3 regions of the Promicromonospora vindobonensis genome follow, and region 1 is predicted to be linked to each of the others. Evidence: riboswitches for the same ligand, from Rfam matches in the RefSeq annotation. Region 1 holds a riboswitch; each other region holds the start of a gene.
What was found. A riboswitch is a leader RNA that binds a small molecule or an ion and turns the genes downstream of it on or off. The one in region 1 is predicted to bind cyclic di-AMP.
Positions count from the first base shown of each region.

Region 2: another riboswitch for cyclic di-AMP. It lies ahead of ACFS27_RS11220 (C40 family peptidase); the one in region 1 lies ahead of ACFS27_RS08195 (C40 family peptidase).
Region 3: another riboswitch for cyclic di-AMP. It lies ahead of ACFS27_RS22400 (C40 family peptidase); the one in region 1 lies ahead of ACFS27_RS08195 (C40 family peptidase).

Region 1 is NZ_JBHUOG010000001.1:1,814,005-1,817,270, reverse strand. Features, by position in the region: gene serC (phosphoserine transaminase) at 1-467, opposite strand, end outside; gene ACFS27_RS08200 (metal-dependent transcriptional regulator) at 551-1,267, shown strand; cyclic di-AMP (ydaO/yuaA leader) riboswitch at 1,423-1,597, shown strand; gene ACFS27_RS08195 (C40 family peptidase) at 1,750-2,406, shown strand; gene ACFS27_RS08190 (universal stress protein) at 2,568-3,266, shown strand, end outside.
Region 2 is NZ_JBHUOG010000001.1:2,480,851-2,484,116, reverse strand. Features, by position in the region: gene ACFS27_RS11230 (S8 family serine peptidase) at 1-571, opposite strand, end outside; gene ACFS27_RS11225 (hypothetical protein) at 716-1,408, opposite strand; cyclic di-AMP (ydaO/yuaA leader) riboswitch at 1,776-1,973, shown strand; gene ACFS27_RS11220 (C40 family peptidase) at 2,021-2,722, shown strand; gene ACFS27_RS11215 (TrkH family potassium uptake protein) at 2,940-3,266, shown strand, end outside.
Region 3 is NZ_JBHUOG010000002.1:2,045,745-2,049,010, reverse strand. Features, by position in the region: gene ACFS27_RS22405 (purine-cytosine permease family protein) at 1-461, opposite strand, end outside; gene ACFS27_RS22400 (C40 family peptidase) at 575-1,399, opposite strand; cyclic di-AMP (ydaO/yuaA leader) riboswitch at 1,401-1,555, opposite strand; gene ACFS27_RS22395 (FAD-binding oxidoreductase) at 1,780-3,120, opposite strand.

The DNA of each region.
Region 1 (3,266 bases):
CGGACGGGGGCGACCGCCCCGGTGGAGGTCTCGTTGTGCGGGGTGGCGTAGGTGTCGACGTCGTCGGCCGCCTCGAGGTAGGCCACCGAGCCCGGCTCCGCCGAGATCACCTGGGAGGGCTCGAGGAACGGGGCGCGCTCCGTTGCGGTGGCGAACTTGCCGCCGAACTCGCCGAAGGCGGCGTGCTGGGCCTTGCGCTCCACGAGGCACAGGGTGGCGACGTCCCAGAACGCGGTGGAGCCGCCGTTGCCGAGCGCCACCTCGTATCCGGCGGGCGCGCCCAGCAGCTCCGTGACACCCTCACGAATGCGGTGCACCAGGTCCTTCACGGGCGCCCGCCGATGTGACGTACCGAGCACGTGCGCGTTCGCCACGAGATGATCGACCTGGCCCGGGCGCACCTTGGAGGGGCCGGAGCCGAAACGGCCGTCGGTGGGCAGCAGCTGTGTCGGGATAGTCAGTGGCACAGAACTAGACTAGAACCTGGGCCGACGCCCGGGCCGCACGTGTCCAGGGCGACCGGGCGGCTGTGCGCATGACGGGAGCTGACGTGACGGATCTGATCGACACCACCGAGATGTACCTCAAGACGATCTACGAGCTCGACGAAGAGGGCATCACGCCCCTGCGCGCGCGCATCGCGGAACGCCTGGGGCATTCCGGTCCGACGGTGTCCCAGACCGTCGCACGCATGGAGCGCGACGGGCTCGTGATCGTGACGGGAGACCGGCACCTCGAGCTCACGGAGCTGGGCCAGGACAAGGCGATGCGCGTCATGCGCAAGCACCGGCTCGCCGAGCGCCTGCTGACCGACGTCATCAAGCTCGACTGGGAGCACGTGCACGTCGAGGCCTGCCGGTGGGAGCACGTCATGAGCGACCTCGTGGAGAAGCGCCTCGTCGGCCTGCTCGACCACCCGCACCACGACCCGTACGGCAACCCGATCCCCGGCCTCTCGGAGCTCGGCGAGGCGTACACGGACGTGCCGTTCCTGACCGGCGTGATCTCGCTGCCGTCCGCGTTCGAGGCTGCGGCGAAGAAGGGTGTCAAGGGCGAACCGCTCGCGGCGTCCCTCACCCGCATCGCGGAGCCGCTGCAGACGGACGTCGAGCTGCTCGCCCGCCTGTCCGACGCCGGCCTGGTGCCGGGCTCCCGCATCACCGCCGAGCACAACGACGGCACCTACACGGTGGCGGTCGACGGCGCGGGCACGGCGCTCGAGCTCGGGGAAGACCTGGCTCGCCACCTCTTCGTCGCGACGGCCTGAGCGAACGCCGGCTTGTCCGCTTTGTCGGAAACGCGGCGCCCAAGGTAGGACACGTCGTGGCATTCGTTGCCGGAACGTGACATTGAGGGTGAGGTCCGGTACGTTCAGACCGCTCCCACGGAGTTATTCGTGGGGGTCCTCGGACGGACGCCGAACTCTGTCACCGGCCGAGGCCCCAAGACGACCGCATGACAGAGGCGGGGGACCCACCAACGGGCGCCAGGGTGCGTCCTCGGGGTGAAGCCGGGTATTCCTTCGGGATGCACGGCCGGGTGATTTCTCCCACCCGAACCCGACAGCTGACCTCGAAGGCGTACAAGGAGAGGTAATACGTGACTGCACGTACGACTCGCGCTCGCCATCGGGCTGCGCGACGACCAGTAACTCCCCTCAGTGAATTCGCTCAGAACGCCGCAGTGGGTCGCCGTACCGCGGTTGCCGCCGCCGGTGGCGCGCTTCTCGTCTCGACCTTCGGTGGAGCGATGGCCGCACAGGCCGCGCCCGTCGAGGCCGGCCACGCGAAGATGAACTCGGTCGACCTCAACGCGCTGACGTCGCAGGCTCGCGAGGCGCTGAGCAACGCCCCCGTCGTGACCGTCGCACCTGACGCAGAGCTCACCGTCGAGAAGGCCGCGGTCTCCGTGGTCTCCGCCGCCGAGAACGAGGACTACCAGGCGGAGCTCGCCGCTGCTGAGGCCGCTGAGGCTGCTGAGGCCGCCGCCGCCGAAGCTGCGGAGGCCGCCGAGGCCGCTGCTGCCACCACCGTCAGCACGGCCGCCGCCTCGGTGGACGTTCCTGCTTCGGCGATCGGCAACTCCGTGATCTCCATCGCGAGCCGCTACGTGGGTGTCCCGTACGTCTCTGGCGGTGGCTCGCCGAGCGGCTTCGACTGCTCCGGCTTCACCGCGTACGTCTACGGCCAGCTCGGCATCAGCCTGCCGCACTCGTCGTCGGCGCAGCCGGGCTACGGCACCCAGGTGCCCGCGTCCGAGGCGCAGCCGGGCGACCTGATGTGGACCCCCGGACACGTCTCGATCTATGCCGGTGGCAACACCATGATCGACGCGTCCAAGCCGGGCACCGTGGTCGACTTCCGCACCATCTGGCAGTCGAACCCCACGTTCATCCGTATGGGCTGATCTCAGCCAGGTACGACCCACAGCAGAGCGCCTGCCCGATGATCGGGCAGGCGCTCTTCTTTGCCCGTCTTTCTGTACTCTTTGGCCTTCGGATACCCACAACGCCCCCGCCGCCGGTAGCGTTGGAGTGCAATGGTGCTTGGGCGAAGAAAGGGCTGGCGATGACGCGATCCGAGGTCGTACTGGTCGGTGTGGACGGATCGGCCGCCAGTCTGCACGCGCTGGACTGGGCGACCGCCTACGCGCACCGCGTGGGCTGGTCGCTGCACATCGTGTGCAGCTATTCCTTGCCGTCGTTCACCGCGGCCTCGCTCGACGGCGGGTACGCCGCGCTCGACGACACCACCATCCAGGAGGGTGCCAAGTCGGTCCTCGCCGAGGCGGAGGCCCGCGTGGCCGACGCCGGGGTGCGTGCCACCACCGAGGTCGCCACCGGTGACGCGGCGGGCGTGCTCGTGGAGCTGTCCGCCGACTACGGCCTTGCCGTCGTCGGTACGCGCGGCCGGGGCGGGTTCACCGAGCGGCTGCTGGGCACGGTGTCGTCGGCGCTCCCCGCGCACGCGCAGTGTCCGGTCGTCGTCGTGCCGCTACGGGCCGAGGCGAACCGGGGCGTCTCCTGGAGCGTGCCGGACGCCGCTCCCGGTGGTGCCGGCGGTTCCGAGACCGCGCCCACCGCGGTTGCGCCAGGGGCGGCCGAGATCCGGGAGGTGCGCCGCATCGTCGTCGGCGTGGACGGGTCACCGCAGGCAGAGCGGGCGCTGCAGCACGCGATCATGCAGGCCAACGCGTGGGGCGCGGAGCTGACCGCCGTCACCGGCGTGCCGGTGGGGAACACCGGGATGCTGGCGTGGCTGCCGTCC
Region 2 (3,266 bases), 670 kb from region 1:
TCAGGGTGTCGACGCCGATGATCGTCAGCAGCTGACCGCCCGGAGCCGTGCCGAGCGAGAGGTTGATGACGTCCGCACCGTTGTCGGCGGCCCAGCGAATGCCGTCCGCGATGTCCTGCGACGAGCCGGAGCCCGCCTCGAGCACCTTGACCGGGAGCACCTTGGCGCCCGGCGCCACCCCCGCGACCCCGATGCCGTTGTCTGCCGCGGCGGCGACGATGCCTGCCACGTGCGTGCCGTGCTCGTCCCCGTCATTCCTGCCGTCGGGGCCCCGGAAGTCCCCTTCGCCGCACGGGCGGACCTCGGCACAGCCCGCGAAGGTGGCGCCCGGAAGAAGCTGGCCCGCCAGGTCCGGCTGGTCGAAGTCGACACCTGTGTCGACCACTGCCACCACGGCGCCGTCGCCGGTGCTGGCCGCCCAGGCGGCCTCGGCGTTGATCTGGTCCAGGCCCCACTGCTTGTCCCGGAGGGGGTCACTGGTTGCGGCCTGCGCACCCGGCGCCACCGCGACGAGCGCTGCCACGGCGAGCACCGCGGAGGTGGCGACGCCGACGACTGACTTCCTGTCCATATAAGCCCCCATTGTTTGCACAGGGGCTGGATTACCCCCGAACCGGGCCAAACCTAGGGGTACCGGACAGGCGCAGAACAGGGCAGATGGCTCGTAGCGGGTGAAATTTACACAATCGCAATCAGTAGTGGTGCCGATCGCCGGTCAGGCCCAGGCCTCGGAGAGCTCACCCTCGTCCGTGGCCTCCCTGGAGAGCCGGAGTGCCGCGATCGCCGCTCCGAGCAACAGGGCGACCACCCAGGCGCCGAGCTGGTGACCGTCGGACACGATGGCGGCAGCGGCAAGCTCGTTCCAGACGATGCCCGCAGCGGACCACGGGTCCTCGGTGATCGCCGAGCCGGGCCAGATGTTGTCCTGCACGGCCAGGAGGGCCGGACCGGCGGCCTGCAGGACCCAGACGACCCCTGCGGCGGGCAGCCAGCCGAGGAGCTCGATGGGCTTGCTGTCCACGGCGAGGCCGAACGCGATGCCCAGCGCCACCGCGAAGAGCCACCACGTACCCGTCGGGGACACCGGGTTGCCCGGGAGGAGCCCCCAGAGCCAGCCGTCGAGGAGCACCACCGGCAGGGCGAGCGCGAGACCCCGCAGGGCTGCCGGGCCGAGCGCCGTCAGGAGGCCGGCACCGAGCCCGACGGAGCCGGCGGCGCCGGCGATCACGAGCATCCCGAGCGGCGCGGCGTCACCGGGCACGCTCCCGCGCATCGCGATCCACCAGGAGGCGCCCCCCGTGCCTGCCATGGCGAGGAAGGTGCCCGTGATCGCAGCACCGGCACCCGCCCGCCCCGAGGCCGGGAGGCCCGCCGTGACCCCGCCGAGGAGCCCTCCGATCAGGGCCATGATGACCAGACCGACCACGGCGTCGTCGGCCGTGAAGGGGAGGGGCAGAAAGGTGGAGCCGCCCCGGCTCGACCCTTCCGAAATGCCTGTGACCTCGTATAACGCCTGAAGAAGCCACGGCAAGAAGCCGCAGACCCACCATGCGACGGCACTGATGAGAAGCACCCACCAGGCGGAGATGCGGTACGCACTTTCGGCCATGCCGCCGAACGGTAGCGGATGTATGTGATGTCGGTCATAACCGCTGAAGACCGGAACGACGTAAATCTGCGTCTTCGTGGGGTCAGACCGTAATGCGTAACCCGATCGTGACTTTTCCCGTGAACGTGTGTACTTTGACTTCTGCTCCCCCGCAACGGTGGGAGTCGTGAGCCGGACGCCGAATCCTGTCACCGGTTCATGACCAGACGTTCGAGACAGGAGCGGGGGACCCACTTCCCGGGCGACAGCAGGATCGTCGTCCTCGGGGTGAAGCCGGACGGAAACCCCCCAGTAGCCGTGCGGCCGGGTGTGTACTCCTACCCGAACCCGACAGCTGACCTCGCAGGCGGTACAGGAGACATTTAGGTGACGAACTCCCTTCGCGGACGGCATCGTGACAGCCGCCCGGCCATGACACCGCTGACCATCCTCGCTCGTACCGCCACCGAGAACGCCGGCACCGTCGCCCGCCGTGGTGCTATCGCCGCAGCAGCAGGTGGCGTCCTGATCTCCACCATCGCGACGACGGCTCACGCAGCCCCGGCGATGGACCTCAAGACCGACGTGAAGACCGCCAAGCTCAACTCGGTCGACCTGAACTCCCTCACCGCGGTCGCCAAGCAGGCCGTCGTGAACTCCCCCACCGTGACCGTCCCTGCCGACGCAATGATGCCGACCGAGATGGAAGCCCTTGGCACCTCGTCGGACGCCGACGGCAAGAAGGGCGGCGAGGAGGGCGAAGGCCCTGCCGTCGTCTCGGTCGACGCACCGGACCCGGTGCCGGTCGGCCAGCAGGCCATCAACATCGCCTTCAACTACCTGGGCATCACGTACGTGCTGGGCGGTAACTCGCCGGCCGAGGGCATGGACTGCTCTGGCCTGATCCAGTACGTGTACGCGCAGCTCGGCGTGGGCCTGCCGCACTCGTCCGGCGCGATGCTCAGCTCCGGCTACCAGGTCACGTACCCGGAGCCCGGCGACATCGTCTGGACGCCCGGCCACGTGGCTCTCTACGCGGGCGACGGCATGATCATCGAGGCCTGGGCCGCCGGCATGCCGGTGCGCTACACGGAGATGTGGCAGAACAGCCCGACGTTCATCCGCGTCGTCTGAAGTTTTGGCCTGAGCCGTAAGTCCTCAGCCTGAGGACGTCAGCCGCAGGACCAGCAGTTCATCGCGAGGCGTCGCCTCCGCGCCGGGTTCCCGCCCGACGCCGGAGGCGGCGCCTTCCGCGTTCCCGCGTCGATCACGGGCTAACGTTGCCGCCGGGCGTCACACGGCGCCGGTACGCCACCGTGACGTACGACGAACGAAAGCCGACGGTAGCCAGATGCGGTTCAGCAGCCCCGCGGGTCGTGAGGGCGGGCGGGGTGTTGCACTACGGCGCCGCCCTGGCCAGCTCGTGATCGCCGGCTTCGTCGGTGCCATAGCTGTCGGCACGCTGCTCCTGCTGCTCCCGATCGCTGCGTCCGGCGAGTCGGCCACGTTCATGGAGGCCCTGTTCACCGCGACCTCGGCCGTGTGTGTCACCGGGCTGATCGTCACGGACACCCCGGTGTTCTGGTCCGGGTTCGGCGAGGCGGTGATCCTGGTGCTCATCCAGATCGGCGGACTCGGGGTCATGACCGTCGCCTCGCTGCTCGGTGTCCTGGTCTCA
Region 3 (3,266 bases), on a different contig from region 1:
GCCACCACGATGGTCGCCACGACCACGAGCGCCACGACCTTGGTGACGGTCCCGCCGCCCCAGCCGAGCGCCCCGAGCACGGTGGAGGTCGCGAGGGTGGCCAGCGCCACCAGCACGGTCTCCCAGCCCACGGTGAGGATCCACGACAGCAGGGAGGGGAGCTTGTTGCCGCGCACGCCGAACGCGGCACGGGACAGCACCATGGTGGGCGCCGAACCACGCTTGCCGGCCAGCGAGATGAACCCGCAGAACAGGAACGACACCACGATGCCGACCGCGCCGATCGCCGTCGCCTGCCAGAACGAGACGCCGAACCCGAGCAGGTAGGAGCCGTAACCCAGGCCCAGCACCGATACGTTGGCCCCGAACCACGGCCAGAAGAGGCTGCGTGGTGACCCGCGCCGCTCGGACTCGTCGATGGTGTTCAGGGCGTTGGTCTCGACGCTACCGGGGGCGCTCATGGTGGCGATCCTGCCACCGGCGCGGGCCTGGCGGCGAGAGTGTGGCACAAAGCACGAAGGGCCCGCACCGTGCCGGTGCGGGCCCTTCGTGGTGGAGCGGGTGAAGCTCAGGCTCAGCTGACGCGGATGAAGACCGGGCTGTCCTGCCAGATCTGCGACTCGTGCACGGTCTGGCCGGGAACCGGCGCCTCGATCTGCATGTCGCCGCCCGCGTAGATGGCGATGTGGCCGGGGCTCCAGATGAGGTCGCCCGGCTGCGCCTCGGCGGCCGAGACCTCGGTACCGGCGTAGCGCTGCTCCGAGGACGTGCGCGGCAGGTCGATGCCGATCTGCGCGTACACGTAGGAGGTGAAGCCGGAGCAGTCGAACCCGGCAGGGGTGCTGCCGGCCCAGACGTACGGCACGCCGAGGTACTGCTTGGCGATGGCGACCACGTCGGAGCCTGCGGCGGCGGCCGGGGCGGCCTCCTCGACGGCTTCCTCCACGGGCTCCTCGGCCGGGGCGGGCTCCGCCTCGACGGGCTCTGCCTCGACGACGGGCTCCGGCTCGGGCTCGGGCTCCGGCTCCGGCTCCGGAGCTGGCGTCACCTCGATCGTCCCGGTCTCCAGCGTGAACTCGCTGTCGGAGGCGACCTTCACGGCGGGAGCGGTGTCCACCTGTGCGGTGGTCAGCCCGGCGGTTGTCACCTCGGCGGCGGCCGCTTCCTTCGCGGCGTCCTGCACGGCCTTGAGCTCTGCCGTGTTCGTGCTGGGCTCCTCCGCCGGCGCGGCGTTCGCAGGAACGCCGAGCAGGGAGACGACCAGGCCCGATCCGGCGACGACGACCGCACCTCGGCGGGCGGTCGCGGAAAGGCCGCGGGCTGCGGCGCGAGAGATCGGGGTCAGCGGGGTGATGGCTTTGCGGGCAGCACGATGGCGCCCGGGCATGCGTGTGGTCACGTTCAGTTCTCCCGGCGCCTACGAGGTGAGCTGTCGGATTCGGATCGGAGAATGACCCGGCCGCGGTACTGCGTGCTGTGCGGCTTCACCCCAAGGGCACCGATGGTGCCCGCAAACGGTGGTTCCCCCGTCCCTGTCATCTGGCTGGTGCAGATCTCGCGGCGGTGACAGGGCTCGGCGTCCGCTTCGAGAGCTCGCGGAATTCCCCGGAGCGGGATCGACAGTAACCCCCGACGGCCGGAAAGTCACAATCGCGTTACGGCCGTCCCCTTCGCCAGGCTTCCGCTTGACCGGCCATTCGATATGGGCTAAGTCACAACGGCCCGTCGCCGCCCAGGTCAGGGCGGCGGCGGGCACCCGAGGCGGTCGATCCGGCCGGTCTACTCCGGCCGCACGTTGTGGTTGTGGGCGAACAGGTTGTTCGGGTCGTACTGCCCCTTGACCGCCGCGAGCCGCGCGTACGTCGCCGGTGGGTAGACGGCGGCCACGTCGTCGTCGCTGGTCGACAGCAGGAAGTTCGCGTACGCGCCGCTCAGGTGCGGCGCCAGCTTGTCCCAGATCGCGGCCAGTCCAGGGCGCGCGGCCTCGACGACCGGCGTCGGCCCGCCGGCGATGGTGGCGACCAACAGCTCCGCCCGGCGGTGCGCGTAGGCCGTGGCGTCGTCGGCGACGCGCGAGACCGCGCCGCCCACGCTCCGGACGGCGATCGACGGCGACCCCGGCGACGTCCCGACCTCGGCAAGGATCTGCAGGACCTCCGGCACCGACTCCCGGTCCACGAAACCGTCGTGGGCGAGCAGCTGGATCCCTGGCGGCACGGCGGCGCCGTCCACGAGCACGTCCGCGTAGGCGTGCAGCGCGACGTCGTCCTCGACGACCGTCCCGAGCCCGCGGATCGGGGCGAGCGCGCGGGCCGCGAGCTCCGGGTCGTCCCCGTCGAACGCGACGTGGATCTCGACCGGCGCCTCGTGGCCGCCCGCGAACGGGTTGGCCAGGTTCGCGATGGAGGTGAGCTCCTCCGGCGCCGTGCGGACGTAGTCGGCCCAGCCCTGCAGCACGGTGACGGCCTCGGCCGCGGGGAACGTGATCTTGCCGAAGTAGACCTCGGTCGTCGGGTGCGCCACGAACTCGAACGCGGTCACGATCCCGAGGTTGCCGCCGCCGCCGCGGATCGCCCAGAACAGCTCCGGGTTCTCCTGCGCGCTCGCGGTCACCACCGACCCGTCTGCGGTGACCAGCTCGGCGGCGACCACGTTGTCCATGGCCAGGCCGTACTTCCGGACCTTCCAGCCGATGCCGCCGCTCAGCGTCAGCCCGCCGACGCCGACGCTCCTGGTGTCGCCGGAGGAGATCGCCAGGCCGTGCGGCGTCAGCGCCGAGGCCACCTGGCCCCACGTCGCGCCGCCACCGATCCGCACGAGGTGCCGGTCGACGTCGAGGACCTCGACGTCGGCGAGCTCGCCGAGGTCGATCACGACGCCGCCGTCGTTGGTGCCGAGGCCCGCGAAGCTGTGGCCTCCGCCCCGCACGGAGAGCGCGAGCCCCGAGCCGGCCGCATGTCTGACGGCCGCCTGCACGTCGCCGACCGTCCTCGGGCGTAGGACGTAGGCGGGGCTGCCGCCGGCCAGCCTGGTGCGGCTCACCGCCTCGTACCCGGCGTCGCCCGGTTCGATGATGTCGCCGCCGAAGTCGCGGCGCAGGCTCTTGAGAGCTGAGGTCATGACGTGTCCTCCACAGGTTCGGCGCTGCGTGATGCAGCGGACAATGACTCGACTCCTGCGACGCCGATTGTGTGACCACGCGGTTCGTCGGCCCGCACAACTGCTCCCTCGCCTCCTTGTCCGGCCGGACGAACACCACGTGCCGG